2 regions of the Lysinibacillus sp. GJ-1 genome follow, and region 2 is predicted to be linked to the other one. Evidence: a T-box and tRNA genes for the amino acid it is inferred to sense, from the RefSeq annotation. Region 2 holds a T-box; the other holds one or more tRNA genes.

Region 1 (15,709 bases), 1.1 Mb from region 2:
TGCCCATGTAGCACAAGAAGTTCTTGGCACAACATCCGTACAATACGGTGAAGATGAAATCAACCTTGCTGTAGGTTGGAGACGTGTTCATATGGTAGATGCGGTTAAAGAAGCTACAGGCGTTGATTTCTGGCAGCCAATGACGAAGGAACAAGCGCAAGCACTTGCAAAAGAACACGGGGTAGAAGTCAAAGCTGCGCATGAAGTCGGTCATATTATTAATGAATTCTTCGAGCAAAAAGTAGAAGAAACACTAGTACAGCCAACTTTTGTATTCGGTCATCCTGTAGAAATCTCTCCTTTAGCGAAGAAAAATCCAGAGGACGAGCGTTTCACAGATCGTTTTGAGCTGTTTATCGTACGTCGTGAGCATGCGAATGCATTCACAGAGCTTAATGATCCAATCGATCAACGTGAACGCTTTGAAGCGCAACTAGCTGAGAAAGAAGCGGGCAATGACGAAGCACACGAAATGGATAATGACTTTATTGAAGCTTTAGAATTCGGTATGCCGCCAACAGGTGGATTAGGTATTGGTATTGACCGTCTAATCATGCTTCTTACAAACTCACCATCAATTCGTGATGTACTATTATTCCCAACAATGCGCCACATAACGAAATAATAATTAAAAAGGAGATCCTTGTTGAAAAGGGTCTCTTTTTTTATTGAGAAATGACAAAAACAGAGGTATAGTAATAACAATGTTTTCAAAGCAAGAATAATTGTAAAAACATCGTAGCTAGAAACTACTATTAATAGCTTACTAATGACGTTTTTTTAAAGAAATAATATTTTTGCAGAAAAATACTTGCAGAGATCTTAGAATCGTGATAAATTATTACTTGTCGTTAAGACGACGTAACATTAAGTATCACAAACTTCTTAAATAACGACCGCAAAAAAATGTTGACAACAACATTCGAAAGTGGTAAGATTTAAAAGTTGTCACTTCTTAAGGAAATAAAATATTTTAAAAAGTTGTTGACAGCTAAGTTTGAAAATGGTATTATATAAAAGTTGCTGAAACGAACAGCGACAAAATGAACCTTGAAAACTGAACAAGCAAAACGTAATCAATATAGTTTTTACTAGCTAACTTTGTTAGTGAACGAAACAAAATTTTGGACATCAAAATTGATGCCAGCAAAACAATTTGAGCTAATCAAATTTCTTTTATGGAGAGTTTGATCCTGGCTCAGGACGAACGCTGGCGGCGTGCCTAATACATGCAAGTCGAGCGAACATCAAAGGAGCTTGCTCCTTTGATGTTAGCGGCGGACGGGTGAGTAACACGTGGGCAACCTACCCTATAGTTTGGGATAACTCCGGGAAACCGGGGCTAATACCGAATAATCTTTTGTCCCTCATGGGACAATACTGAAAGACGGTCTCGGCTGTCGCTATAGGATGGGCCCGCGGCGCATTAGCTAGTTGGTGAGGTAACGGCTCACCAAGGCAACGATGCGTAGCCGACCTGAGAGGGTGATCTACACTGGGACTGAGACACTACCAGACTCCTACGGGAGGCAGCAGTAGGGAATCTTCCACAATGGGCGAAAGCCTGATGGAGCAACGCCGCGTGAGTGAAGAAGGATTTCGGTTCGTAAAACTCTGTTGTAAGGGAAGAACAAGTACAGTAGTAACTGGCTGTACCTTGACGGTACCTTATTAGAAAGCCACGGCTAACTACGTGCCAGCAGCCGCGGTAATACGTAGGTGGCAAGCGTTGTCCGGAATTATTGGGCGTAAAGCGCGCGCAGGTGGTTTCTTAAGTCTGATGTGAAAGCCCACGGCTCAACCGTGGAGGGTCATTGGAAACTGGGAGACTTGAGTGCAGAAGAGGATAGTGGAATTCCAAGTGTAGCGGTGAAATGCGTAGAGATTTGGAGGAACACCAGTGGCGAAGGCGACTATCTGGTCTGTAACTGACACTGAGGCGCGAAAGCGTGGGGAGCAAACAGGATTAGATACCCTGGTAGTCCACGCCGTAAACGATGAGTGCTAAGTGTTAGGGGGTTTCCGCCCCTTAGTGCTGCAGCTAACGCATTAAGCACTCCGCCTGGGGAGTACGGTCGCAAGACTGAAACTCAAAGGAATTGACGGTACCGCACAAGCGGTGGAGCATGTGGTTTAATTCGAAGCAACGCGAAGAACCTTACCAGGTCTTGACATCCCGTTGACCACTGTAGAGATATGGTTTTCCCTTCGGGGACAACGGTGACAGGTGGTGCATGGTTGTCGTCAGCTCGTGTCGTGAGATGTTGGGTTAAGTCCCGCAACGAGCGCAACCCTTGATCTTAGTTGCCATCATTTAGTTGGGCACTCTAAGGTGACTGCCGGTGACAAACCGGAGGAAGGTGGGGATGACGTCAAATCATCATGCCCCTTATGACCTGGGCTACACACGTGCTACAATGGACGATACAAACGGTTGCCAACTCGCGAGAGGGAGCTAATCCGATAAAGTCGTTCTCAGTTCGGATTGTAGGCTGCAACTCGCCTACATGAAGCCGGAATCGCTAGTAATCGCGGATCAGCATGCCGCGGTGAATACGTTCCCGGCCTTGTACACACCGCCCGTCACACCACGAGAGTTTGTAACACCCGAAGTCGGTGAGGTAACCTTTTGGAGCCAGCCGCCGAAGGTGGGATAGATGATTGGGGTGAAGTCGTAACAAGGTAGCCGTATCGGAAGGTGCGGCTGGATCACCTCCTTTCTAAGGATATTTTCGGAATACAAACCTTGGGTTTGTAAGATTACGTTTTGCGTTCAGTTTTGAAGGTTCATCATTACGATGAAATACTTCAAAACTTGTTCTTTGAAAACTGGATAAAACGACATTGAAATTGTAACAAACACATTTATTTTTTAAGTTTTTTATAGGCTTAATAACGAAATAGGGTTTCAAGACACAAGCAGTTCTAGGAAGCGAACGAGTGAATGAAGGAGCGTACTTACGTCCGTGACTGATTGAACGAGAGAAGCTGACAACGAAATGCGCAGTGGATTGGAAGCCGATAGGTTAAGTTATTAAGGGCGCACGGCGAATGCCTTGGCACTAGGAGCCGAAGAAGGACGGCACTAACACCGATATGCTTCGGGGAGCTGTAAGTGAGCTTTGATCCGGAGATTTCCGAATGGGGGAACCCACTACGTTTAATCGCGTAGTATCTTGACGTGAATACATAGCGTCTTGAAGGCAGACCCAGGGAACTGAAACATCTAAGTACCTGGAGGAAGAGAAAGAAAAATCGATTCCCTGAGTAGCGGCGAGCGAAACGGGAAGAGCCCAAACCAAGAGGCTTGCCTCTTGGGGTTGTAGGACACTCTATACGGAGTTACAAAGGAATGAGTTAGATGAAGCGACTTGGAAAGGTCCGCCAGAGCAGGTAAAAGCCCTGTAGTCGAAAGTTCGTTCCCTCCAGAGTGGATCCTGAGTACGGCGGAACACGTGAAATTCCGTCGGAATCCGGGAGGACCATCTCCCAAGGCTAAATACTACCTAGTGACCGATAGTGAACCAGTACCGTGAGGGAAAGGTGAAAAGCACCCCGGAAGGGGAGTGAAAGAGATCCTGAAACCGTGTGCCTACAAGTAGTTAGAGCCCGTTAATGGGTGATAGCGTGCCTTTTGTAGAATGAACCGGCGAGTTACGATTACGTGCGAGGTTAAGCTTTAGAAGGCGGAGCCGCAGCGAAAGCGAGTCTGAATAGGGCGAATTAGTACGTGGTCGTAGACCCGAAACCAGGTGATCTACCCATGTCCAGGGTGAAGGTGAGGTAACACTTACTGGAGGCCGAACCCACGCACGTTGAAAAGTGCGGGGATGAGGTGTGGGTAGCGGAGAAATTCCAATCGAACTTGGAGATAGCTGGTTCTCTCCGAAATAGCTTTAGGGCTAGCCTCGTGATGAGAATACTGGAGGTAGAGCACTGTTTGGACTAGGGGCCATCCCGGTTTACCGAATTCAGACAAACTCCGAATGCCAGATATTTATACACGGGAGTCAGACTGCGAGTGATAAGATCCGTAGTCAAAAGGGAAACAGCCCAGACCACCAGCTAAGGTCCCAAAGTAATCGTTAAGTGGAAAAGGATGTGGCGTTGCACAGACAACCAGGATGTTGGCTTAGAAGCAGCCATCATTTAAAGAGTGCGTAATAGCTCACTGGTCGAGTGACGCTGCGCCGAAAATGTATCGGGGCTAAACGATTCACCGAAGCTGTGGATTGACATCTACGATGTCAGTGGTAGGAGAGCGTTCTAAGTGCGTTGAAGTCAGACCGGAAGGACTGGTGGAGCGCTTAGAAGTGAGAATGCCGGTATGAGTAGCGAAAGACGGGTGAGAATCCCGTCCACCGTATGACTAAGGTTTCCTGAGGAAGGCTCGTCCGCTCAGGGTTAGTCGGGACCTAAGCCGAGGATAGGCGTAGGCGATGGACAACAGGTTGATATTCCTGTACCACCTCCTCACCGTTTGAGAAATGGGGGGACGCAGTAGGATAGGGTAAGCGCGCCGTTGGTTGTGCGCGTCCAAGCAGTAAGGCGTGTGTGTAGGCAAATCCGCACACTGTAACGTTGAGCTGTGATGGCGAGTCCGTATGGACGAAGTTCCTGATTTCACACTGCCAAGAAAAGCCTCTATCGAGGTGAGAGGTGCCCGTACCGCAAACCGACACAGGTAGTCGAGGAGAGAATCCTAAGGTGTGCGAGAGAACTCTCGTTAAGGAACTCGGCAAAATGACCCCGTAACTTCGGGAGAAGGGGTGCTCTTGAGCGTGCAAGCGCATGAGAGCCGCAGTGAATAGGCCCAGGCGACTGTTTAGCAAAAACACAGGTCTCTGCAAAACCGTAAGGTGACGTATAGGGGCTGACGCCTGCCCGGTGCTGGAAGGTTAAGAGGAGTGGTTAGCGCAAGCGAAGCTGCGAATTGAAGCCCCAGTAAACGGCGGTAGTAACTATAACGGTCCTAAGGTAGCGAAATTCCTTGTCGGGTAAGTTCCGACCCGCACGAAAGGCGTAACGATCTGGGCACTGTCTCAACGAGAGACTCGGTGAAATTATAGTACCTGTGAAGATGCAGGTTACCCGCGACAGGACGGAAAGACCCCGTGGAGCTTTACTGTAGCCTGATATTGAATTTTGGTACAACTTGTACAGGATAGGTAGGAGCCAGAGATCTCGGAGCGCCAGCTTCGAAGGAGGCGTCGGTGGGATACTACCCTGGTTGTATTGAAATTCTAACCCATGCCCCTTAGCGGGGCAGGAGACAGTGTCAGGCGGACAGTTTGACTGGGGCGGTCGCCTCCTAAAAGGTAACGGAGGCGCCCAAAGGTTCCCTCAGAATGGTTGGAAATCATTCGTAGAGTGTAAAGGCACAAGGGAGCTTGACTGCGAGACCTACAAGTCGAGCAGGGTCGAAAGACGGGCTTAGTGATCCGGTGGTTCCGCATGGAAGGTACCATCGCTCAACGGATAAAAGCTACCCCGGGGATAACAGGCTTATCTCCCCAAGAGTCCACATCGACGGGGAGGTTTGGCACCTCGATGTCGGCTCATCGCATCCTGGGGCTGTAGTCGGTCCCAAGGGTTGGGCTGTTCGCCCATTAAAGCGGTACGCGAGCTGGGTTCAGAACGTCGTGAGACAGTTCGGTCCCTATCCGTCGTGGGCGTAGGAAATTTGAGAGGAGCTGTCCTTAGTACGAGAGGACCGGGATGGACACACCGCTGGTGTACCAGTTGTCTTGCCAAAGGCATCGCTGGGTAGCTATGTGTGGACGGGATAAGTGCTGAAAGCATCTAAGCATGAAGCCCCCCTCAAGATGAGATTTCCCATTACGCAAGTAAGTAAGATCCCTCAAAGACGATGAGGTAGATAGGTTCGAGGTGGAAGTGTGGTGACACATGGAGCTGACGAATACTAATCGATCGAGGACTTAACCAAAAAAAGTTTGAAACATTCAATGAACCGTTTATCCAGTTTTGAAAGAACAAGCAAGTTTTAAAAAAAGCTTGTAATTATAATAATTTATGTTATAATGAATCTTGTCTTTTAAATAGTCTAGTGATGATGGCAAAGAGGTCACACCCGTTCCCATACCGAACACGGAAGTTAAGCTCTTTAGCGCCGATGGTAGTTGGGGCTTCCCCTGTGAGAGTAGGACGTCGCTAGGCATAATACCCAGGAGGATTAGCTCAGCTGGGAGAGCATCTGCCTTACAAGCAGAGGGTCGGCGGTTCGAGCCCGTCATCCTCCACCATATGCCGGTTTAGCTCAGCAGGTAGAGCAACTGACTTGTAATCAGTAGGTCGTGGGTTCGATTCCTATAGCCGGCACCATTTTTTGAGCCATTAGCTCAGTTGGTAGAGCATCTGACTTTTAATCAGAGGGTCGAAGGTTCGAGTCCTTCATGGCTCACCATTTTAATTGCCAACAATAATATGCGGGTGTGGCGGAATTGGCAGACGCACTAGACTTAGGATCTAGCGCCGCGAGGCGTGGGGTTCGACTCCCTTCACCCGCATCATCTATATTTCAAATTTATAATTGCCAGGATAAATAATCTTATGCACATGCGGAAGTAGTTCAGTGGTAGAACACCACCTTGCCAAGGTGGGGGTCGCGAGTTCGAACCTCGTCTTCCGCTCCAAATGTGCCGGGGTGGCGGAACTGGCAGACGCACAGGACTTAAAATCCTGCGGTAGGTGACTACCGTGCCGGTTCGATTCCTACCTCGGCACCATTTTTAATATTTAGCGCCCGTAGCTCAATTGGATAGAGCGTCTGACTACGGATCAGAAGGTTGTGGGTTCGACTCCTGCCGGGCGCGCCAATAAATGAACGGGAAGTAGCTCAGCTTGGTAGAGCACTTGGTTTGGGACCAAGGGGTCGCAGGTTCGAATCCTGTCTTCCCGACCATTTCCTAAAATATACTTTATGGCTTAGCTCAGCTGGGAGAGCGCCTGCCTTGCACGCAGGAGGTCAGCGGTTCGATCCCGCTAGGCTCCACCAATTTTTATATATGAACCTTGAAAACTGAACAAGCAAAACGTAATCAATATAGTTTTTATTAGCTAACTTCGTTAGTGAACGAAACAAAAATTTGGACATCAAAATTGATGCCAGCAAAACAATTTGAGCTAATCAAATTTCTTTTATGGAGAGTTTGATCCTGGCTCAGGACGAACGCTGGCGGCGTGCCTAATACATGCAAGTCGAGCGAACAGAGAAGGAGCTTGCTCCTTTGACGTTAGCGGCGGACGGGTGAGTAACACGTGGGCAACCTACCCTATAGTTTGGGATAACTCCGGGAAACCGGGGCTAATACCGAATAATCTATCGTCCCTCATGGGACAATACTGAAAGACGGTTTCGGCTGTCGCTATAGGATGGCCGCGGCGCATTAGCTAGTTGGTGAGGTAACGGCTCACCAAGGCAACGATGCGTAGCCGACCTGAGAGGGTGATCGGTACCACACTGGGACTGAGACACGGCCAGACTCCTACGGGAGGCAGCAGTAGGGAATCTTCCACAATGGGCGAAAGCCTGATGGAGCAACGCCGCGTGAGTGAAGAAGGATTTCGGTTCGTAAAACTCTGTTGTAAGGGAAGAACAAGTACAGTAGTAACTGGCTGTACCTTGACGGTACCTTATTAGAAAGCCACGGCTAACTACGTGCCAGCAGCCGCGGTAATACGTAGGTGGCAAGCGTTGTCCGGAATTATTGGGCGTAAAGCGCGCGCAGGTGGTTTCTTAAGTCTGATGTGAAAGCCCACGGCTCAACCGTGGAGGGTCATTGGAAACTGGGAGACTTGAGTGCAGAAGAGGATAGTGGAATTCCAAGTGTAGCGGTGAAATGCGTAGAGATTTGGAGGAACACCAGTGGCGAAGGCGACTATCTGGTCTGTAACTGACACTGAGGCGCGAAAGCGTGGGGAGCAAACAGGATTAGATACCCTGGTAGTCCACGCCGTAAACGATGAGTGCTAAGTGTTAGGGGTTTCCGCCCCTTAGTGCTGCAGCTAACGCATTAAGCACTCCGCCTGGGGAGTACGGTCGCAAGACTGAAACTCAAAGGAATTGACGGGACCGCACAAGCGGTGGAGCATGTGGTTTAATTCGAAGCAACGCGAAGAACCTTACCAGGTCTTGACATCCCGTTGACCACTGTAGAGATATGGTTTTCCCTTCGGGGACAACGGTGACAGGTGGTGCATGGTTGTCGTCAGCTCGTGTCGTGAGATGTTGGGTTAAGTCCCGCAACGAGCGCAACCCTTGATCTTAGTTGCCATCATTTAGTTGGGCACTCTAAGGTGACTGCCGGTGACAAACCGGAGGAAGGTGGGGATGACGTCAAATCATCATGCCCCTTATGACCTGGGCTACACACGTGCTACAATGGACGATACAAACGGTTGCCAACTCGCGAGAGGGAGCTAATCCGATAAAGTCGTTCTCAGTTCGGATTGTAGGCTGCAACTCGCCTACATGAAGCCGGAATCGCTAGTAATCGCGGATCAGCATGCCGCGGTGAATACGTTCCCGGCCTTGTACACACCGCCCGTCACACCACGAGAGTTTGTAACACCCGAAGTCGGTGAGGTAACCTTTTGGAGCCAGCCGCCGAAGGTGGGATAGATGATTGGGGTGAAGTCGTAACAAGGTAGCCGTATCGGAAGGTGCGGCTGGATCACCTCCTTTCTAAGGATATTTTCGGAATACAAACCTTGGGTTTGTAAGATTACGTTTTGCGTTCAGTTTTGAAGGTTTATAACTAACTTTATAAAACTTCCAAGAGGCCTATAGCTCAGCTGGTTAGAGCGCACGCCTGATAAGCGTGAGGTCGATGGTTCGAGTCCATTTAGGCCACCATATATAACCTCTTGGTAGCTCAGCTGGGAGAGCGCCTGCCTTGCACGCAGGAGGTCAGCGGTTCGATCCCGCTAGGCTCCACCAATTTTTATTTGTTCTTTGAAAACTGGATAAAACGACATTGAAATTGTAACAAACACATTTATTTTTTAAGTTTTTTATAGGCTTAATAACTAGGTTAAGTTATTAAGGGCGCACGGCGAATGCCTTGGCACTAGGAGCCGAAGAAGGACGGCACTAACACCGATATGCTTCGGGGAGCTGTAAGTGAGCTTTGATCCGGAGATTTCCGAATGGGGGAACCCACTACGTTTAATCGCGTAGTATCTTGACGTGAATACATAGCGTCTTGAAGGCAGACCCAGGGAACTGAAACATCTAAGTACCTGGAGGAAGAGAAAGAAAAATCGATTCCCTGAGTAGCGGCGAGCGAAACGGGAAGAGCCCAAACCAAGAGGCTTGCCTCTTGGGGTTGTAGGACACTCTATACGGAGTTACAAAGGAATGAGTTAGATGAAGCGACTTGGAAAGGTCCGCCAGAGCAGGTAAAAGCCCTGTAGTCGAAAGTTCGTTCCCTCCAGAGTGGATCCTGAGTACGGCGGAACACGTGAAATTCCGTCGGAATCCGGGAGGACCATCTCCCAAGGCTAAATACTACCTAGTGACCGATAGTGAACCAGTACCGTGAGGGAAAGGTGAAAAGCACCCCGGAAGGGGAGTGAAAGAGATCCTGAAACCGTGTGCCTACAAGTAGTTAGAGCCCGTTAATGGGTGATAGCGTGCCTTTTGTAGAATGAACCGGCGAGTTACGATTACGTGCGAGGTTAAGCTTTAGAAGGCGGAGCCGCAGCGAAAGCGAGTCTGAATAGGGCGAATTAGTACGTGGTCGTAGACCCGAAACCAGGTGATCTACCCATGTCCAGGGTGAAGGTGAGGTAACACTTACTGGAGGCCGAACCCACGCACGTTGAAAAGTGCGGGGATGAGGTGTGGGTAGCGGAGAAATTCCAATCGAACTTGGAGATAGCTGGTTCTCTCCGAAATAGCTTTAGGGCTAGCCTCGTGATGAGAATACTGGAGGTAGAGCACTGTTTGGACTAGGGGTATCCCGGTTTACCGAATTCAGACAAACTCCGAATGCCAGATATTTATACACGGGAGTCAGACTGCGAGTGATAAGATCCGTAGTCAAAAGGGAAACAGCCCAGACCACCAGCTAAGGTCCCAAAGTAATCGTTAAGTGGAAAAGGATGTGGCGTTGCACAGACAACCAGGATGTTGGCTTAGAAGCAGCCATCATTTAAAGAGTGCGTAATAGCTCACTGGTCGAGTGACGCTGCGCCGAAAATGTATCGGGGCTAAACGATTCACCGAAGCTGTGGATTGACATCTACGATGTCAGTGGTAGGAGAGCGTTCTAAGTGCGTTGAAGTCAGACCGGAAGGACTGGTGGAGCGCTTAGAAGTGAGAATGCCGGTATGAGTAGCGAAAGACGGGTGAGAATCCCGTCCACCGTATGACTAAGGTTTCCTGAGGAAGGCTCGTCCGCTCAGGGTTAGTCGGGACCTAAGCCGAGTAGATAGGCGTAGGCGATGGACAACAGGTTGATATTCCTGTACCACCTCCTCACCGTTTGAGAAATGGGGGGACGCAGTAGGATAGGGTAAGCGCGCCGTTGGTTGTGCGCGTCCAAGCAGTAAGGCGTGTGTGTAGGCAAATCCGCACACTGTAACGTTGAGCTGTGATGGCGAGTCCGTATGGACGAAGTTCCTGATTTCACACTGCCAAGAAAAGCCTCTATCGAGGTGAGAGGTGCCCGTACCGCAAACCGACACAGGTAGTCGAGGAGAGAATCCTAAGGTGTGCGAGAGAACTCTCGTTAAGGAACTCGGCAAAATGACCCCGTAACTTCGGGAGAAGGGGTGCTCTTGAGCGTGCAAGCGCATGAGAGCCGCAGTGAATAGGCAGGCGACTGTTTAGCAAAAACACAGGTCTCTGCAAAACCGTAAGGTGACGTATAGGGGCTGACGCCTGCCCGGTGCTGGAAGGTTAAGAGGAGTGGTTAGCGCAAGCGAAGCTGCGAATTGAAGCCCCAGTAAACGGCGTAACTATAACGGTCCTAAGGTAGCGAAATTCCTTGTCGGGTAAGTTCCGACCCGCACGAAAGGCGTAACGATCTGGGCACTGTCTCAACGAGAGACTCGGTGAAATTATAGTACCTGTGAAGATGCAGGTTACCCGCGACAGGACGGAAAGACCCCGTGGAGCTTTACTGTAGCCTGATATTGAATTTTGGTACAACTTGTACAGGATAGGTAGGAGCCAGAGATCTCGGAGCGCCAGCTTCGAAGGAGGCGTCGGTGGGATACTACCCTGGTTGTATTGAAATTCTAACCCATGCCCCTTAGCGGGGCAGGAGACAGTGTCAGGCGGACAGTTTGACTGGGGCGGTCGCCTCCTAAAAGGTAACGGAGGCGCCCAAAGGTTCCCTCAGAATGGTTGGAAATCATTCGTAGAGTGTAAAGGCACAAGGGAGCTTGACTGCGAGACCTACAAGTCGAGCAGGGTCGAAAGACGGGCTTAGTGATCCGGTGGTTCCGCATGGAAGTACATCGCTCAACGGATAAAAGCTACCCCGGGGATAACAGGCTTATCTCCCCAAGAGTCCACATCGACGGGGAGGTTTGGCACCTCGATGTCGGCTCATCGCATCCTGGGGCTGTAGTCGGTCCCAAGGGTTGGGCTGTTCGCCCATTAAAGCGGTACGCGAGCTGGGTTCAGAACGTCGTGAGACAGTTCGGTCCCTATCCGTCGTGGGCGTAGGAAATTTGAGAGGAGCTGTCCTTAGTACGAGAGGACCGGGATGGACACACCGCTGGTGTACCAGTTGTCTTGCCAAAGGCATCGCTGGGTAGCTATGTGTGGACGGGATAAGTGCTGAAAGCATCTAAGCATGAAGCCCCCTCAAGATGAGATTTCCCATTACGCAAGTAAGTAAGATCCCTCAAAGACGATGAGGTAGATAGGTTCGAGGTGGAAGTGTGGTGACACATGGAGCTGACGAATACTAATCGATCGAGGACTTAACCAAAAGTTTGAACATTCAATGAACCGTTTATCCAGTTTTGAAAGAACAATCTTTCAATTAAATACTGTCTAGTGATGATGGCAAAGAGGTCACACCCGTTCCCATACCGAACACGGAAGTTAAGCTCTTTAGCGCCGATGGTAGTTGGGGGCTTCCCCCTGTGAGAGTAGGACGTCGCTAGGCAAATAAAAACCTGAGAATTTATTCTCAGGTTTTTTTGTGTCAATATTTGAACAGCTGCAGAAGGCAGCTGTTTTTATTTTGTTAAAATTCTAGCGCATTACGTAGGTTATTAAGATAGGATTGGCTGACAGGTAATTCTGTACCATCTTTTAAAGTAACAATGAAATTCGAAGTAAGATCACGCGCCATTTTTTTTATGAAATGAATATTCACTATATAGGATCTATGAATGCGTATAAAAAACGGAGGTAAACGCATTTGTAATTCTTTAAGTGTAATACTGGTTTTAAATTGTTCCTTTTCTACATAAAACCAAGTTTTTTTCTGAAGGCTCTCAATATAAGAAATTTTATCGATTACTACAGGGGTCCATTCTTCTTCCTGTTTCCCTGTTAAAAATTGATAAGGCTCCAATTTCTGTGCAGTAAAAGTTGAAGGTAAAACAACTACTAATGCTGCTGGCGTATCCTGAATATGTACTGGGTAGCCAATACCATAATAGGGTGTACCAAATAGAGTATTATCTAATATTGCGTCTGTACGTTTATTTGTACGCAATACTTGCTCTGCAATACTGCCTGGTTCAACTTGCCGTCCTATTTCTAAATGAATACCATGATATCCAGAGTTAAAGTAAATATAGGAGTTCTCTACAGCAATGGCGATGGACGAGTTGGGTGGAATCCAGTCTTGTAACATCGTAATAAATTGTTGTGCAATACTTTTTTGTACAGCATTGATTTCATTTTTCATTGTGAATAGCCCCCTTGTTTGTAAACAGTTTACCAAATTTTGTCGCTTAAAAAAGCGGTTTCATCATCAAAATTTGGTCTTTTATCAAAAAATAGTGAAAATTCAGATGTACTGTTATATATTAATTTACAATAAATAAACCTGTTATGGAACAGAAATTAAAAAGTTTTTTAACAGAGTATATTTTACACAAAGGGGAAGGTGGAATTTCAATATGTCAACACGTCAAGAAAAAATTCAAGCTTTAGAAAAACAATGGGCAGAAAACCCACGTTGGGCTGGTATTGAACGCGCTTATACGGCTGAAGAGGTAGTTAAATTACAAGGTTCTGTTGTAATTGAACAGACTTTAGCAACAAAAGGTGCTAAACGACTTTGGAAATCATTACACGAAGAACCGTTTATTAATGCATTAGGTGCATTAACTGGTAATCAAGCGGTTCAACAAGTAAAAGCAGGATTAAAAGCAATCTACTTATCTGGCTGGCAAGTAGCTGCTGATGCTAACCTTTCAGGTCAAATGTACCCTGACCAATCTTTATACCCAGCTAACTCTGTACCAGCTGTAGTAAAACGTATCAACCAAGCGCTACAACGCGCTGATCAAATCGACCATGCTGAAGGTCGTGTAGACGATTTCGATTGGTTTGCACCAATCGTAGCTGATGCTGAAGCTGGCTTCGGTGGTCCTTTAAACGTATTCGAACTTGTTAAAGGAATGATTGAAGCAGGAGCTGCTGGTGTGCATTTAGAAGACCAATTAGCTTCTGAGAAAAAATGTGGACACTTAGGTGGTAAAGTATTACTTCCTACACAAAACGCAGTTCGTAACTTAATTGCTGCTCGTCTTGCAACAGATGTAATGGGCGTAGATACAATCTTAATCGCACGTACAGATGCTGATGCTGCAGATATGGTAACTTCTGATATTGACCCACGTGATGCTGAATTTATTACTGGCGAACGTACACCAGAAGGCTTCTTCCGTACAACACCAGGTATTAAACAAGCGATTGCTCGTGGTCTAGCTTACGCACCATATGCAGATTTAATCTGGTGTGAAACGTCTAAGCCGTCACTTGAAGAAGCTCGTGAGTTCGCAGCGGCGATTCATGCTGAATTCCCTGGTAAAATGCTTGCTTACAACTGTTCACCTTCATTTAACTGGAAAGCAAACCTTTCAGAAGAAGAGATTGCAGAATATCAACGTGAGTTAGGTAAATTGGGTTACAAATTCCAATTCGTAACATTAGCTGGCTTCCATGCATTAAACCACTCTATGTTTGAGTTAGCTCATGACTATAAAGATAACGGCATGGCTGCATACTCTAAACTTCAACAAGCTGAGTTTGCTTCTGAATCTAAAGGCTATACAGCTACTCGTCACCAACGCGAAGTAGGTACTGGTTACTTCGATGATGTGTCACAAGTTATTTCAGGTGGTACTTCTTCAACAACAGCGATGGCCGGTTCTACAGAAACAGAACAATTCGTTTAATTCGATTACGTTAATTCCTAAATTCATAATCATAGATAAGTTTCCCTCGCACCTCCTAAGCGGGGGAAACTTAAATCACGAGAGGTGGGGGAACTACTAATGGAACAGGCAACTACAGGTAAGCTTAAAATTGTTGGACAACAAAACGAGCAAACAAAAGAAGTTTTAACACCGGAGGCCCTTGAGTTTGTTCTTGCCCTGCATGAAAAATTCGATGCTCGTCGTAAAGAGCTTTTAGAGGCTCGTCAAGATCGTCAGAAGCGTCTAGATGCTGGTGAGAAACTCGACTTCCTACCAGAAACAAAGCATATTCGTGAGGGAGATTGGACAATTGCGCCACTGCCTGCAGATTTACAAGATCGACGCGTAGAAATTACTGGACCAGTAGACCGCAAAATGGTTATTAACGCATTAAATTCTGGTGCGAAAATGTTCATGGCTTGCTTTGAGGATGCTTCAGCTCCTACTTGGGAAAACATGATTTCTGGTCAAATTAATATGCGTGATGCCATTAATAAGACGATTGAATTTACTCAAGCGTCAAACGGTAAAACGTATAAATTAAATAAAGAAACAGCGGTATTACTAGTACGTCCACGTGGTCTTCATTTACTTGAAAAACATGTGTTGGTAGATGGTGAGCCAGTTTCAGGTAGTTTCTTCGATTTTGGTCTTTATTTATTCCACAATGCTAAAAATGCATTGGCAAAAGGCACGGGTCCATACTTCTATCTACCGAAGTTAGAAAGTCATTTAGAGGCTCGCTTGTGGAATGATGTCTTTATCTTTGCACAAGATTATATTGGTATTCCACAAGGTACAATTAAAGCGACAGTTTTAATTGAAACAATATTAGCTGCATTTGAAATGGATGAAATTTTATACGAGCTTCGCGATCATTCAGCAGGTCTAAATTGTGGTCGTTGGGATTATATTTTCAGCTACATTAAACGCCTGCGCAATCAACCTGATGTGATTTTACCTGATCGTGGTCAAGTAACAATGACAGTTCCATTTATGAAGGCTTACACGTCTTTATGTATCCAAACATGTCATAAGCGCAACGCACCTGCTATGGGTGGTATGGCTGCACAAATACCTGTTAAAGGCGATGATGAGGCGAATGCAGTAGCATTTGCAAAGGTTGCGGAAGATAAACGTCGTGAAGCAACGGATGGTCATGATGGAACTTGGGTAGCACACCCTGGTATGGTGGCAACAGCTATGGAGCAGTTTGATGCGATTATGAAAACACCAAACCAAATCCATAAAAAACGCGAAGATGTGAATGTAAAGGCTGAAGATTTAGTAG
Region 2 (15,709 bases):
TTCACCAAGCTCAGGGAGGACAGTAGAAATATAGTCGCCGAATACTTTATTAGGGGACAAAATAAAAATACGTTCAGCTTGTAACGTATCACGGAACTTATATAAATAATAGGCGATGCGATGTAAAGCAACAGCTGTTTTTCCTGAGCCAGCAACGCCTTGAATGATGACATTATGTGCGGATTCATTTCGCACAATCTTATTTTGCTCCCGTTGAATCGATGTGACGATTGTTTTCATCTTTTCACTTGCATACTGATTCAATGTTTGCTGAAGAACTTCATCTTGTATCGTTAATGAGCTATCAAGCACATATTGCAGTTTAGAATTTTCTATTTTAATCTGACGTTTTTTAATAAGCTCACCATCAAATTGTTTATCCATCGCAACATAATGTGCTTTACCAATTTCAAACTCGTAGTACATATTGCAAACGGGTGCACGCCAGTCATAAATTAATTGCGTTCCTTCTTCATCAGCAAAACCAAAACGTCCAATATAAATCGTTTCTGCCTCACAAAGGTCGTCTCCAAGATATAAAAAATCGAATCGTCCGAAATATGGAGAGGTAATTAGCTTTCTTATCTGCTCACGTTCCGTCACATGAGCGAAACCTCGCTTATCAATCATACTTAACGTTTGTTGGTAATTATACACTTCAAATTTATCCAGTTCACTTTTATATTCAACCATATATTTTTGTAAATCTTTAAAACGATAATCTTGATGATTTATATCTGTTGAAAGTTTTTTATTTGTAATTGTTAATTGCTTTAAAGTTTTTTCAAGATATGTTATTTCGTTTGGATCTATCATAAGAATCCCTCCATCTCAAATTTTTCACCCAGTTTATCAAAAAGAATCTCGCTGGTGTTATAGTGGAGGGTTATCATTTTAATCCAACACTTAATTCGCTGTTTCAAGGATTAAAAATTGTATGGTTAGAATATTTTTTGCAAAAAAATATTTATTGCAATAGCAGAAAATGCCCCATGGACAGAACGGATATTTGAAGCCGAGCATAAATGGCTGCTCGAAAGCGATTGCAAAGTTTGACCAAATACTTAATTAATAGCTATTCTCCATTATGTTTCCAAATCAGGGTAGTATAAATCTTTACGTAAACAGACATCTCGATGTGTCAATGTTTCACCTTTAAAGCGTAACCAAATCTCGTCATCTGCCATAACGCCATGTGTTTTACGGACAATGCCCCAGCGATTATAGGCTTGTAAACCTAGACTTTCAAGAAGTTCCTGTGCATTCATACGAGTAGGGGGAAAGTCCGCCATTTCAACCAACGTTCTAATTCTTCGAGGGTAATATGCCCTTCCATGTTTGGTGAAAACTGCTTATTGAAATCTTCAATATAATTAACAACATAAGGTGTACCACCATTAGCTGGCTTTAAATCTACGGAAGCAATCACCTCGTCCATCCACATGACATCAAATTTCATAAAATCAATCATCATTATCACCTTCTATCCATAACTTTTGAAATATAGGGTCGTTCAGTTGTGATAGTAAAACGGTTTTTGCACGGCCAAAATCTAAAGGATTATCTTCCAGGCGTGCCATTAAAAGCTTTTTATTAATAAACGGTGGGCCGTCATAAAGTGAAAGTTGCTTTGCAAACGATGAATTAAGTGGCTTTGCTTTTACTTTTCGTTTTAAAATGGAAATCGGTTTACCTTGTGCATAATCTTTTTCATCAGATAATAGGCTTAGCCCATTGTCAAAAATAGGGGCGAGTGACCATGATTTATGCTTAGGGTCATACAAAAAAAGGATGTTATTTGTATGACGGTCTTCATTTAAAATGAGTGCATCAAAAGCAAATAATTGTGCCAATTCTTTTCGTACGTTACGCCCTGTAAAGCTTTCAATTTGTGCAGATAGTTGCTGAAATTTCTCTGCTGTTGATAGTGTCTTGTCCGTAGTAATAGCATCAGTTGAGGTGAAATTTGCCTCAAATAACCGTTCGAGTGTAACTTCTTGTAAATCTCCACGAAAATCATATGAATAACATCCTTTAGTCATTTCACCATCAGGTAATTCAATTTCACAAGGAAAGTATTGAACGTAGCGGTTGATAGGCAAACAGGAGCAGCTAAGTACAAGAGTCGCCAATACTTCTGCATGACCCTCATAGCCACGAGCATTTTGTTTTACCCATTTGTCACCAATACGCCATTTTGATTGGTCGCCTTTACTAGATGTACTAATTATAGGCTGTGCCGATTTAGGAATACTGACTCTTTCGATTCGCATTGTACCACGTCCTTAATATGACTTTCCTCTATTATACATAAGTGATACTTTAAAACCCTATAGCTGTAGCAATTTTTCGGTAATAGTGTATGGCATCTTCGATAAAAATGATTTACAGTATGGAGTGGTGGTAGTAGACTCGTATATTCGTTTTACCATAAGGTCTGATTTAGTTAAATCAACATAAACAAAGAACGAGCATCGGTTGGGTGCACGTTCTTTTTTAGTACCTTTTCAGTTGTGAAAAGAGCTTAATACGCACCTATCAGTTTGAAAGGGGCATTCGCAGTCGAATGAAGAACTTTAAAAGAGTTGTAAAAATCGTTTTATTAGTCGTAGTATTAATAGGTTTACTTGTAGGATACGCTTTTAAAATTGAACCAAAGATGCTCGTCGTTCATTCGTATCATTTAAATGAAGACAAAGGCGCATCAGTTAAAATAGTTCAAATATCAGATATTCAAGTTAGTGAAACATATACCGTCAATCAATTAAATCGTTTAGTCGAAAAGATTAATCAAATTTCGCCTGATATGATTGTGTTTACAGGGGATTTATTCGAAAATTTTTCTACGTTTCCCAAAAAACAAGAAGTCACTGATAGTTTATCGCAACTTAACGCGACGGTTGGAAAATTTGCTGTATGGGGAAATCGCGATTATGGTGGCGGAGCTTTTAAAATATATGAAGATTTATTAACGAATGCTGGGTTTACATTATTGAATAATAGTGGCGTTACGGTTCCAGTTACGAATGATAAAAAGCTATTTATCGGAGGAATGGATGATGGTTTACTTGGAAAGCCGGATATAGACCTGTTGCTATCGCAAATGGATGATACGTATGATTATGAAATTGTACTGATGCATGAGCCAGATATGGCAGAGCTTTTACAAGATACTTCTGTTAATTTGCTGTTAGCTGGACATAGTCATGGAGGGCAAATAAGGATTCCCTTTATGAAAACTATAAAGACGTCGTTGGCTGAAAAATATGATGATGGATTTTATACGATTAATAAAGACAATGGCATGCAGCTTTATGTCAATACGGGTATTGGCACGTCTAGAATCGCTGCTCGTTTTATGGTTCCGCCTGAAATCGCTGTTTTTACTATTCATTTGTAAGTTTAAAGTTGTGATGAATAATCTCATAGTTATATACTTTAATAAACTGATATAGGGAGTGGAAAGACTATTGGCACAATCTAGAGTATTGTATGTTGTTTTTAGCCTAATGGCAGTAGTTTTTATTGTGACGGGTTGTGGGACGTCAAAAGAGGAGAAGACAGCGGAAGAAAAAGTAGATTATGCATCGGCTGTGAAAGAAAATCCAATTGTGACGATTACAATGAACGATGATAAAAAAATTGTGGTTGAACTAGAACCTAAAGTTGCGCCGAATACAGTGGCGAATTTTATTTCCTTAGTAAACAAAGGATTTTATGATGGGCTTATTTTTCATCGTGTAATTCCTGGCTTTATGATTCAAGGGGGCGATCCTTCAGGAAATGGATCAGGTGGTCCCGATTATTCGATTAAAGGTGAGTTTACTGAGAATGGCTTTGAAAATAATTTAAAACATGAACGCGGTGTCATTTCAATGGCACGGACAAACGGCGACCCAAATTCTGCGGGCTCTCAATTTTTTATTATGACCGAAGAAGCGTCACATCTTGATAAACAATATGCTGCATTTGGCAAAGTGATTGAAGGAATGGAAACGGTAGATGAAATCGTTGCTGTGGAACGTGATGCCACAGATAAGCCATTAGAAGATCAAATCATGAAAAAAGTCGAAGTGGATACAAAGGGCTTTGACTATCCTGCACCAGTAGTGCAAAAATAGTAAATAATCACATTAAAATACACGTTGATTGGATGCGGTGATGTGCAGCTGGTCAACGTGTTTTTATGTAAGAGATTACATTTGTTCCGTCTATACGGTGTTCATAGTCAAGCTTGTGGCAGTTCGCTAGTTCAAAGTAGCAGTTATTGTAAAGAAGATGGTATATACTCTTTTTGCATGGAAATAAGCCAAATAAAATCCTCTTCAGCAATAATTTGAATGTCGTGTCCAAGTTGGATGAGTTGCTCTGCTTTTAAATGTTTCGTGCTTTTGCCTCGTCGGTTATGACCGAGAATAACAAAAGCGGTGTCCTTAGTGACAGCCCCTTGCATTAATCCGCCACAAGCTCGTGCTTTTTTTGCAGCTTCTGCGCGTGTCATCGTAGAAAGAGCCCCTGTAAAGACGATTTGTTTATTATAAAATGGATGCGTTATACGTTCGGTTGGATTAGTAAGAAAGATAATGTCATCGTTGTCCTTATTGGTGTTCATATAGATTCTCCTAAGAGCTTAATATTAGAGGGCGAGCCACTTGTTCGTAGGCTTGCATTTAGGCAATAACTACTGCTACTGTATTTGTAAAATAGTACTTTCACGTAAATAAGTAACGTTATATTGAATGGCTAATTGTTGTAAAAAACAAAGTAGCGCTGGTATTTGATAAGTAAGAAGCAATTGCTCGTATGTTCGTTTTTCTTCTATTGAGGCTACTTTACGGAAATACCCCCACATATGCTGACAGGCATTGCGCATGCTGCCTTCAGTTGGCGTTTGTTGTAATGCAACTTCGATTAATTGTTTAATTTGCTCATGGCTCATCATGTCGCGCATTGCCAGACGGAGTTGATTGTAATGCTTTTGGCTATGGAACATGACGCGATATTTTTCTTCACGCCATAATTTTTCTGTTAGTTGACGTTGCATATAATCACCTTTCATATAAGTGTTTCAAACCCATTCTACTTGATTTAATGAAAACATCAAAATGTTTTAATGTTGGTATTTATTTTAGTAAAGCATTTATTAAAAATAGGAGAACTTGGGTAGGATGATACAAGAGCTAGCGTAGTATTACTAACTATATTTTATCATTCAATTACCTATCGTAATGATTGAATTACATTTAGCAAATTGGTATATTAATGTATACATATACAATCGATGATGTGACTAAGTAAATAAGAATTGTGAAACAGAAAATATAGCCTAGGCTGAGAGCTATAGCACCCCTTCTTATTGAACCCTACCACGGAGATGTCAGTTAACAACTAACCGAGTCGTTTCGTTACAAACGTTTAGAGGGCGTAATATGCATATTATGCCGAACTAAGGTGGTACCACGTCAACTAGCGTAAAGACGTCCTTTATTAGGATGCTTTATGCTTTTTTTATGAACTTGATTTAGCATTAGCTAGGCGATGAAGACGAAATATATGGATGCATGCCAAATTAAGTTAAATGCCCCTGTGGGTATCACAGATTTTAAAAGGAGCTATTTGAGCAGGCTCGAAAAAAATCAGATGCAATTTTGCCGAAGCAAAATAGATTTTTCAAAATAGGAGGAAAAAAGATGTCTCAAAAAACAAATGATTTTTCAAAATGGTATGTGGAAACGATACAAAAGGCGGATTTAATGGATTATACGCCGGTTCGTGGTTGTATTGCCTTTAAACCAGATGGCTATGAACTGTGGGAGCATATTCAAGCGGAGATGGATAAGCGTTTTAAGGAAACAGGGCACCGCAATGCCTACTTCCCAATGCTCATTCCAGAATCTTTTTTCCAAAAGGAAAAGGATCATATTGAAGGATTTTCACCAGAGCTTCCTTGGGTGACCGAAGCGGCAGGTGAACAATTAGAAGAGCGTTTAGCGCTGCGTCCAACTTCGGAAACAATGATTGGGCATTTGTATTCTAATTGGATTAAAAGTTATCGAGACCTTCCTGTTTTAATCAATCAATAGGCCAATGTATTCCGTTGGGAAAAGAAAACGCTACCGTTTATCCGTACTTCAGAATTTTTATGGCAAGAAGGTCATACGGCGCATATCGATGAAGAAGATGCACGCAAAGAAACAATGCAAATGTTAGCTATTTATAAAGAAGTTGTCGAAGGACTGTTAGCCATTCCTGTCTATGATGGGCAAAAAACGCCATCAGAACGTTTTGCTGGAGCAGTTGATACATTTTCGATTGAAGCGATGATGAAGGATGGCAAGGCCGTACAAGCAGGGACATCTCATTATTTAGGTACGAAATTTGCCGAAGCTTTTGATATCAAATATTTAAATAAAGAAAATAAACATGTCCATGTGCATACAACATCATGGGGTACGTCTACCCGTTTAATCGGTTCTGTTATTATGGTGCATGGTGATGAACAAGGTCTTGTTTTACCGCCAAGAATCGCTCCAACGCAAGTTGTGTTAATCCCGGTTGGTCCGTGGAAAAAGAACACTAAGATTATCGAGAAATTAGATGAAATTTTTGCAACGTTAAAAGCAAAGGGCATTCGTGTGCGTCTTGATGATTCAGACCAATCACCTGGTTATAAGTTTAATGAATGGGAGCTAAAAGGTGTACCTGTGCGTATTGAATTGGGGCCACGTGATTTAGAAAATCAGCAAAGCTTAATGAAAGCCCGTGATGAAGAAGAAAAAGTAACTGTTTCTTTAGACACAATTGTTGAAAGCATAGAAACAGAACTTGAAACGATGCAAACGCGACTATTTGAAAAAGCAAAAGCTTTCCGTGCAAACAACTCGCATACCCATATCGATTCAATGGAACAGTTAAAACAGCATTTAGCTCAATCTGAACAAAATGAAACAATCCCAGGTTGGATTTTAGCAGGTTGGTGTGGAGATGATGCGTGTGAAGAAAAGGTAAAAGAAGAAACAAAATTTACAACTCGTAATATACCATTTAACCCACCAGTTACAAAGCATACTTGCATTCATTGTGGGAAAGAAGCACAACATACAGTTTGGTTTGCCCGCGCTTACTAAATCTAACTTTGTATGGTAGAAAGCATGGTAACATGCTCAGAGTATGGACAAAAGGCATCAAGGAGTGGAATCCACTCTTGATGCCTTTCTAACTGAATTGTGCTTAGATTTATAGTATTTCCTTATGATTTCCTCCTCTTTGAAATGTATCTTCTACTAATATTTTAATGCTTGTATTTATAGTCTCCAGAATAGCTTCTTCCCAAAACTGAAAAAATCCGGCGATTTTGCCTTTCTCGTCTTGATGTTTATAGCTGATTTTGAGGCTGTCCCTCATATAGAAACAATAATGCAAGTCACCTATTGAAAACTTCTTTACACTGTGTAACATTCCTTTTAATTTATTTTTACCTGCAATAGAGCGTATCCTTTGTGAAATACAGCATTTATAGTGAGTTACTTAAATTCTTTCTTGCTATATTTGTACTAATAAAATTTATGAAACTATAGTTGCGGAATTATGTAAATTAATGCATTATATTGTTAATAGGTATTAATATTTATGAATATATTTACAATTTTAGTATTTTAGGTATAATAGTTAATGATTGGAAAAAAGGATAACTGTCATGAGTCGTAGATGACAAATTTAATTGATTAGCTCTTCAACAGATTGTAAATAGATGGGCTTTTCCATTCATGCAAAAGAGCGAAATCACCTTTATTATTTATGCCTCTGATGCCGTTTGAAAGTGGTGATACATAACAGTCAAAATTAAGTATGTTTAATGTAATGAATTCTTAGCAATATGTGCGCTGCCTTTTGTTCATTCTAGGAAGCACAACTTCTTTGTTATTTGAAGGTGGAAGTAATATTTACTTGAAATACCCGAAGTCAAACACCAAGAATATCTGCATTGTTAACTATTCATTTTGATTGTTAGAAGTAGCTCAAAGCCAAATCGCAATTAAAATAAATAATTGGTAAGGTGAATGATGGAAGAAATAAAACAATCATTAAGGCGAATTGTCAGTAATTATCAACTATCGGATGAGTTTAGCCGTTGTTTAACCTACTTGTTAGATCAACATGAAGGTGGTGATTTTAGTGATTTAAGTAAATTACATTTTCAATTGAATGGCGGTATATTAACGAAATCTATCCAAGAAGTTTTTAATCTTTTAGAACTTTGGATTCTTTTTACAGATATTGTTGATGATATCGAAGACGGTGATGAATCAAAATGGGGGATAGAGGGGAATGTATTGCTTAATGCTTCGACAGCTTTCGTTAGTATCGTTATGTTGGAGCTACAAAAGGTGGAAATACCTTATAAAAGTGAGGTTACCCGTTTATTTTGCCATTACTTACTTCAAGCAGTTGATGGTCAGCATCATGACCTAATAAACGAGATTACATCTGAAGAGATGTATGAAGCTGTTGTTAAAAAGAAATCTGGCTCGTTAATAGCACTTTCTTCATTGCTCGGAGAAGTATTAGCAACTGGAAAGTATACGGCAAAGCTTGTAATGAGTGCACACTATATTGCAATGGTTGCTCAGTTAAATAATGATTATGGCGACTTATTAAACTTACAAAGAGATTTACAAGACAAAAAAAGAACACTGCCAATATTGTATCTATTACAATATGAAGATTCAGCATTTGATGAATTACGCTTGTATTATAGTCAGCACGGCGATTCAACAATGAATATTTGCATTACGCCACAGCAAATCGAAGCTTCAGGATTATCTATATACATGCATCTATTACAGTCTAAATACCGTAATCTTGCACTTGAATTACTAAAAGAAATTTATCCAACTCATGATGTATCATTATTTAAAAAATATATTTAAGAGGTGAAGGATATGTTAGAAATCGTTCAATATATTCATAAAAATCGCAATATTTTAGATCTTTTAAAAGAAAAAAGAGTTTCACTTTTAAATGTAAATGAGTTAGAGCAAAGTTTAATTTTAGAATCCTTTGAACACGGTGAAAAGAAAACATTAAAGGATTCATATTTAATGTATTGGCGTCCGTAAACAGATGGAACAAGGAAAAGCTAAAATCTTAATTTCGCTTTTTCTCACTTTTTTCATACAATTGTATTGTTTATCCGTTGTCGTTAGCGGGCCTATAATTGGGATTACACTGGTTCAATCACAAGATCAAAGTTGGTATATTCAACAGATTGAAGAGGAAAGTTGGGCAGCATCTCAAAATATAGTGCCCTATACGAAAGTTTTAGAATTAGATGGGATGAAGCTGACAGCCAATACTTCATCCCCTTTTCTAATTACACAAGCGCATAGCATAACAATTTGGCATGAAGGAAAAGTGGAAAAGTTAATCGTCTCAAATAAGAATATAAACGCACAATTAATAAAGCAATTAATAATGCCGTTATTATATACCTTAATCACAACTGCTTTTTGTCTTTTTTTATTTAAACAAATACTTACTAAAAACAAACAGTATTTGATTTTTCATTTACAGTTTACAGCATTAGCGTATATAAGTGCAGGTGCAGCAGGACGAGGAGATTTCATTAGTATTGTTATTAATTCATTAGCGATTTTCCTTAGCATTGTGAATTGTATTTTCTACTGTAATTATTTTTTAAGAACAATGAGTGATGCTTTTCAAAAAAAGTTGCGTAATGCTTTTTTTGTTATTGGTATAATGATTGTAGTGATAAATATAGCGCGTATTTTTATTGAAGATCTTCTTAAAGTACAAATTATATTTGAACTATCAGTCTATTTAATTTTATCCTGCTTACTAGCGATTAATATTATTGTCGCAGCTAAAAGCAATACTAAATACTATGCCAAGCCATTATTCTGCATCTTTTTTTTAGGAATCGGACCGTTCGCATTATGTTATGGCATTCCAACAATTTTTAATGTGCATCCATTTCTACCTGCAGATGTGACGGCGTTATTTTTGTTAGTGGTCCCTATTTGTCTGATTTACTTAGAAATGGCGGGGAATTTTGTTAACTTACAATATGCGCTTGATCGCATGTTTTCACATTTACAATTGGCGATTCCTTTTAGTCTGGTACTTTCATTTATTTTACTATCTCTTGAGGAAGTACGCTCGTTTTACATATACAGTCTTTATTTTTTGATTACGTTTATTTCCTCCATCTTACTGTTGTCATACAAGGAAAGTATGGAAGTACGGAATGCTCGCTATTTAAGTACTTTAAAGAACTACAATTTTTCCAATTTTTATCGCTTCATTAAATCATCAGCACATTATGCTACTAACTTCGACAAACTTATGGAATATATTAAACAAGAGCTTAATCTAATGTTAATGCTGAATGATATTGAGATTATAGAAGACCAGTTAACACAATCTCTTGGTTATATAGAAGAACATAAATGTCGTGCTATTTGTCCTAATTTAATTTATAAACATGACACGAAATACATATTGGTACTCTATGAAACAGTAGACTCTAAGTTGTTGGCAATCACAGACACAAAATTTCGTAAAATACCGTCCGAATCTTTAAAAATGCTTGAACTCTTTTTGTATTATGTTCAAAGCATTATCGATAATTCACTTAAGTTGGATGAACTTATGGCACAACTGACGAAGTTAGACAAATTGCATGCACCACGATGGTATAATAGGCTATGGATTTTGTCTTCAGAGAAAGAACGTTTACGGTTATCTACAGAGATACATGATACGATTTTACAAGATTTGATTCATATGAGTCGTAATATGGAAGAAGCTGCAACAAAAGAAAAAGATGACAAAGAGGCTTTTATGCATTTGCGTGAAGAAGTACTGGATATTGTGGATAATACAAGAGAAATTTGTGAAAATTTATATCCGCCTTTAATCGATAGGCTTGGTCTCCACCGCTCGTTAGAGGAGTTAATACAGAAATGTAAAATTCGTTTTAACTTCTTGATTAAAGTGGATATTCAAAGGATTGAAGGTTTATCATTGCAGCAATCCACTACAATTTATCGTATTATTCAAGAGTTGCTCTCCAATGCAAATAAACATTCACAAGCACAGTCTGTCCATATTTCATTAACATCCAAAGCACAAAAAGTTTTTATTGACTATTGGGATGATGGAATTGGTATTGATATTGATGAAAATATTCAACAAGACTGTATGAAAAGTATAGGACTAATGGGGATGAAGGAGCGTATCAAGTATTATCAGGGGACATTTTTAATAAGCTCAAATCAGCCGCAAGGGACAAACATTAAACTATCTATGAAAATAGGTGAGGATTTTGAAAATAATGGTATTGGATGATCATATTGCTATTGGTGAAGGCACACGGGCCATATTGCAAGCTGAACTAGACTGTCAAGCAGTGGTGTTTACAGATCCCTGTATTGCATTACAGCACTTATCCGAATCATTTTATGATATTTACTTAATTGATTTTAATTTAGCAGGTATGGATGGACTGCAATTTATTCAAAAGTTACTCAAAATTCATCCTGAAGCAATCACGATTATTTATACAGGTTATAATATCGAGAAATATTTACCCGAATTATTAAACAAGGGGATATCAGGATTTATTAGTAAAACGGAAAGTAGAAAACAATTGATTGATACAATTCAATATGCACTTGAAGGGAAAGTTATTATTTCACTTTCGCTTCTTAAAAAGCTGTGTGTACATAATGTTGGAGCTAAAGAATCTATAAACTTGACAGAGAGAGAACGACAAATTTTAGATTTTGTCAGAGATGGCTATACGAATAAGGCTATTGCACTGGAAATTCATTTAAGCCAACGGACAATAGAGAAAGTATTAACCACAATTTTTTCTAAGCTTGGTGTTGAATCACGAGCAGAGGCAGCCGTTAAATGGAATGAATTAACTACTTTAGAAACTGATAAATATCATTTTAATTAGGTATAAAGATTCGACTGAAGTTCATGAATTATGCGTTTTTTACTAATAAAGCAACAATTTTTTGTAATATTAATACACATCTAATAACGACAAAACACTGGTAAAGTGTTTTGTCGTTTTTTTTACTTTGCTATCAACTAGTGTAAATATTTATTTTTTAATGTCAAGTGTGGTTTTCCGCATTATTTTAATCGGAAACCCGCCCTATAAAGTACGGTAAATGTATTGGTAGAATTTAAATAACGAGAGACAAGAGATGTTACTGGGGTAGTTTGTATATCGACATTAATAAATTTTACTACAAAACTATAAAAAAAGTTCAAAGCTATTGGAGGTTAACATGAAAATTGGTGTAATTGGAGCCGGTGTAATGGGGAAAGGTGTAGCCCAAAGGTTTGCACAATATGGTCATAATGTTGTTTTATATGATATTTCTTCAAATGTTCTTGAAACTGCACGGGAAGAGATAAAAAAGAATTTAAAAATAGCAGGTATGTTTAATAAAACGATAGATGCTGAAAAAATTGTTGCCAATATCGACATTACATCAGGTTATGAAGATTTTGCAGATATGGATTTTATTATTGAAAATGTAGATGAAAATATTAAAACGAAAGAAATCGTTTATAGAAATTTAGAGAAGGTTTGTAAACAAAAATGTATTTACATGGTGAATACTTCATGCATTCCGATTACGCTTATTGGTTCATATACCGATAGAGCTGAAAAAGTGATAGGTGTACATTTTATGAATCCAGTTCCTATGAAAAATTTTGCTGAAGTTATACAGGGATGGAAAACATCTGAAGAGACCGTTCAGCATGTTCGTGAGTTATTAAATAAAGCAGGAATGGAAATTGAAGTAATTAAGGACAGCGCGGGATTTGTATCTAATCGATTATCTCATTTATTTATGAATGAGGCTGCAGCCCTAGTGTATGAGGGAGTGGCAACTGCAGAGCAAATTGACAACATTTTTAAAAATGCTTTTGGTCATAAAATGGGTCCGCTGGAAACAGCTGATTTAATCGGTGTTGATACGGTATTAGATTCATTAAAAGTATTATATACCCATTATGAAGATCCAAAATTTAGAGCCTGTCCCCTTTTAAAACAAATGGTATATGCAGGTTCAACTGGAAGAAAAAGCGGAAAAGGTTTTTATTCTTACTAAAAGAAAGGTGATAATAATGAATACAAAAGAGAAAATTAAAGGGTTTTTATCAAAGTTTATAAAAATTACGGAGATCAATGACACAGACAATATTTTTGAAAAAGGATTAGTTAATTCTTTATTTGCAATGAATCTAGTTAATTTTATTGAAACTGAATTTGATATTTCCATCGATAATATGGAATTAGATTTGGACAATTTTAAAGATATCAATTCAATTGTTGCCTTAGTTGAAAAGAAGTTAGCAATGGAGGAAACAGTATGAGTGGGGAGAAAATAAAATGTGTTGTCTGGGATCTAGATCATACATTATGGGATGGAATTTTAATAGAGAATGACAATTTAACTTTAAAAGAAAATGTAGTTGAAGTAATAAAGGAACTAGATAGAAGAGGAATTTTGCAATCAATAAGCAGTAAAAACAACTATGATATGGCCAAAGAAAAACTTGAAGAATTTGGTTTGTGGGACTATTTTATTTATCCTCAAATTAGCTGGAACAGTAAGTCAGAAGCTGTTGCTCAAATTGCAAAAGACATCAATATTGGTATAGATACTTTGAGTTTTGTAGATGACCAAGAATTTGAACGAGAAGAAGTGTTATTCAGTTATCCAGAAATTTTATGTATTGACGCAAATGATATTGACAAAATCCTAGATATGGAAAGAATGATGCCAAAATTTATAACAAATGATTCGAAAAATAGAAGGAAAATGTACCACAGTGATATTCAAAGAAATAAAGAAGAGCTAGCGTATAGTGGTACGAAAGAAGAATTTTTATCCACGCTTAATATGACTTTCAAAATTGACAAAGCTAAGGAAGACGATCTTCAGAGAGCTGAAGAGCTTACAGTCAGAACACACCAGTTAAATTCCACAGGTTACATTTATTCTTATGATGAATTAAAGAACTTTCTTGAAGCAGATGATTATGAAGTGTATGTTGCACAGCTTGATGATAAATATGGTACTTACGGAAAAATAGGCTTGGCGCTTGTAGAAAAGAAGGCTGACGTTTGGGATTTGAAGCTACTTCTTATGTCATGCAGAGTAATGTCCAAAGGTATTGGTAATATTTTCATGAATTTTCTTATTAATGAATCGATAAAAAATAATAAAACTTTACGAGCACAATTTATTCCAACAGATAAAAATAGAATTATGTACATTACATACAAATTTAACGGCTTTAAAGAGTTAGGTAAAGACGGTGATGTCGTAATATTTGAAGCAGATATGTCATACGAGCGAATTATACCAGACTATGTAACGTTTGTTTATGAAGGGGAGAACGTTGATGGATTTTTCAGTAAAGAAAGAGCAGAAACAATACAGTCAGGAAATCATTGATTTCGCAAGAGAAAATCTTAATGAACGTGAATTTTACGAAGAATTCTCCATGGATATGTGGAAAAAGGTTAGTGAATTTGGATTATTAGGGATAACTGTAGATGAAAAATACGGAGGTCTTGGGGAAAGCTACGAGACTGCGGCAATGGTCTTTGAAAGTCTTGGATATGCATGTAAAAATAATGGATTTATTTTTGTGATTAATAATCATATATGGGTATGTCAAAATTTAATCAATTTATATGGTTCAGATGAATTGAAAGAAAAGTATTTACCACAGATGGTTGAAGGGAAACAAATTGGGGCAATTGCTATTACAGAGCCTGAAGCAGGATCTGATGCATTTGCGATGGTTGCAAATGTAAAGGAAGAAGATGATTGTTATGTACTTAATGGTACAAAGATGTTTATTTCCAATGGTCCTATCGCTGATATTTTTATTGTTTTCGCTGTTACGGAGGAAGTTCCAGATAAGAAAATCACTGCTTTTGTTGTTGAGCGCAATTTTGAAGGTGTTACGACAGGGAATGATATCGAAAAGATGGGCTTGAATGCATGTCCGACGAGTGAACTTATTTTAGATAATGTAAAAGTGCCAAAGAATAATATATTAGGGAAATTTAACTATGGTAATAATATTCTCACAGGCGCGCTAGAATGGGAAAGATGTTTTGAATTTGCGCCACATATTGGTGTGATGCAACGAGTTATGGAACAATGCATCAAACAGGCAAATGGAAGAAAACAGTTTGGAAAGCCAATAGGTTCAAATCAGGCAGTATCTCATAAAATTGCCGAAATGGAAGTAAATATAGAAATGGCGAAATTAATGTTATATAAAATCGCATGGTTAAAAGATCAAAAAAAATCTGCTTACCTTGAAACTTCTATTTTTAAACTTTTTGTAAGTGAAAATTACATAAAAACGTGTAGAGATGCAATGCAAATTTTTGGTGCATATGGATATACAAAAGAGTATGAAATGGAACGAGAGCTAAGGGATGCCCTGGCAAGCAGTATTTATTCAGGCACAAATGAAATGCAAAAAAATACAATTTATAATATGGCCAATGCAAGATATATGTGATAAGGAGTGCTCATGAAAGTTGTAGTATGTTTAAAACCAATCAAAGCTGAAGAGATGTTTCCAAATGAATTACGAACAGAGGACTTTATTATAAATCCATATGACTTAT

The links. A T-box is a leader RNA that pairs with one kind of tRNA and senses whether it is charged. The one in region 2 lies ahead of proS (proline--tRNA ligase), so its partner is inferred to be a tRNA-Pro.
Region 1: it has a tRNA-Pro gene. The T-box ahead of proS (proline--tRNA ligase) is inferred to sense a tRNA for this amino acid. The anticodon was not compared.

What each region holds. Positions count from the first base shown of each region.
Region 1 is NZ_CP088912.1:111,584-127,292, forward strand. Features, by position in the region: gene lysS (lysine--tRNA ligase) at 1-625, shown strand, start outside; rRNA gene LO754_RS00525 (16S ribosomal RNA) at 1,176-2,720, shown strand; rRNA gene LO754_RS00530 (23S ribosomal RNA) at 3,025-5,947, shown strand; rRNA gene rrf (5S ribosomal RNA) at 6,064-6,177, shown strand; tRNA gene LO754_RS00540 (tRNA-Val) at 6,188-6,263, shown strand; tRNA gene LO754_RS00545 (tRNA-Thr) at 6,267-6,342, shown strand; tRNA gene LO754_RS00550 (tRNA-Lys) at 6,349-6,424, shown strand; tRNA gene LO754_RS00555 (tRNA-Leu) at 6,447-6,527, shown strand; tRNA gene LO754_RS00560 (tRNA-Gly) at 6,579-6,653, shown strand; tRNA gene LO754_RS00565 (tRNA-Leu) at 6,659-6,746, shown strand; tRNA gene LO754_RS00570 (tRNA-Arg) at 6,760-6,836, shown strand; tRNA gene LO754_RS00575 (tRNA-Pro) at 6,846-6,922, shown strand; rRNA gene LO754_RS00580 (16S ribosomal RNA) at 7,158-8,704, shown strand; tRNA gene LO754_RS00585 (tRNA-Ile) at 8,801-8,875, shown strand; rRNA gene LO754_RS00590 (23S ribosomal RNA) at 9,052-11,966, shown strand; rRNA gene rrf (5S ribosomal RNA) at 12,031-12,146, shown strand; gene LO754_RS00600 (LytR/AlgR family response regulator transcription factor) at 12,228-12,899, opposite strand; gene aceA (isocitrate lyase) at 13,114-14,397, shown strand; gene aceB (malate synthase A) at 14,497-15,709, shown strand, end outside.
Region 2 is NZ_CP088912.1:1,204,829-1,220,537, forward strand. Features, by position in the region: gene LO754_RS05585 (HelD family protein) at 1-816, opposite strand, end outside; gene LO754_RS05590 (hypothetical protein) at 1,086-1,268, opposite strand; gene LO754_RS05595 (hypothetical protein) at 1,265-1,474, opposite strand; gene LO754_RS05600 (hypothetical protein) at 1,464-2,273, opposite strand; gene LO754_RS05605 (metallophosphoesterase) at 2,567-3,400, shown strand; gene LO754_RS05610 (peptidylprolyl isomerase) at 3,510-4,121, shown strand; gene LO754_RS05615 (BRCT domain-containing protein) at 4,265-4,612, opposite strand; gene LO754_RS05620 (YbgA family protein) at 4,688-5,044, opposite strand; T-box leader at 5,273-5,488, shown strand; partial or broken gene proS (proline--tRNA ligase) at 5,691-7,127, shown strand; gene LO754_RS05630 (class 1 isoprenoid biosynthesis enzyme) at 8,061-8,930, shown strand; gene comX (competence pheromone ComX) at 8,943-9,119, shown strand; gene LO754_RS05640 (sensor histidine kinase) at 9,124-11,370, shown strand; gene LO754_RS05645 (response regulator) at 11,357-11,986, shown strand; gene LO754_RS05650 (3-hydroxyacyl-CoA dehydrogenase family protein) at 12,327-13,160, shown strand; gene LO754_RS05655 (acyl carrier protein) at 13,177-13,425, shown strand; gene LO754_RS05660 (HAD-IIIC family phosphatase) at 13,422-14,513, shown strand; gene LO754_RS05665 (acyl-CoA dehydrogenase family protein) at 14,461-15,600, shown strand; gene LO754_RS05670 (electron transfer flavoprotein subunit beta/FixA family protein) at 15,613-15,709, shown strand, end outside.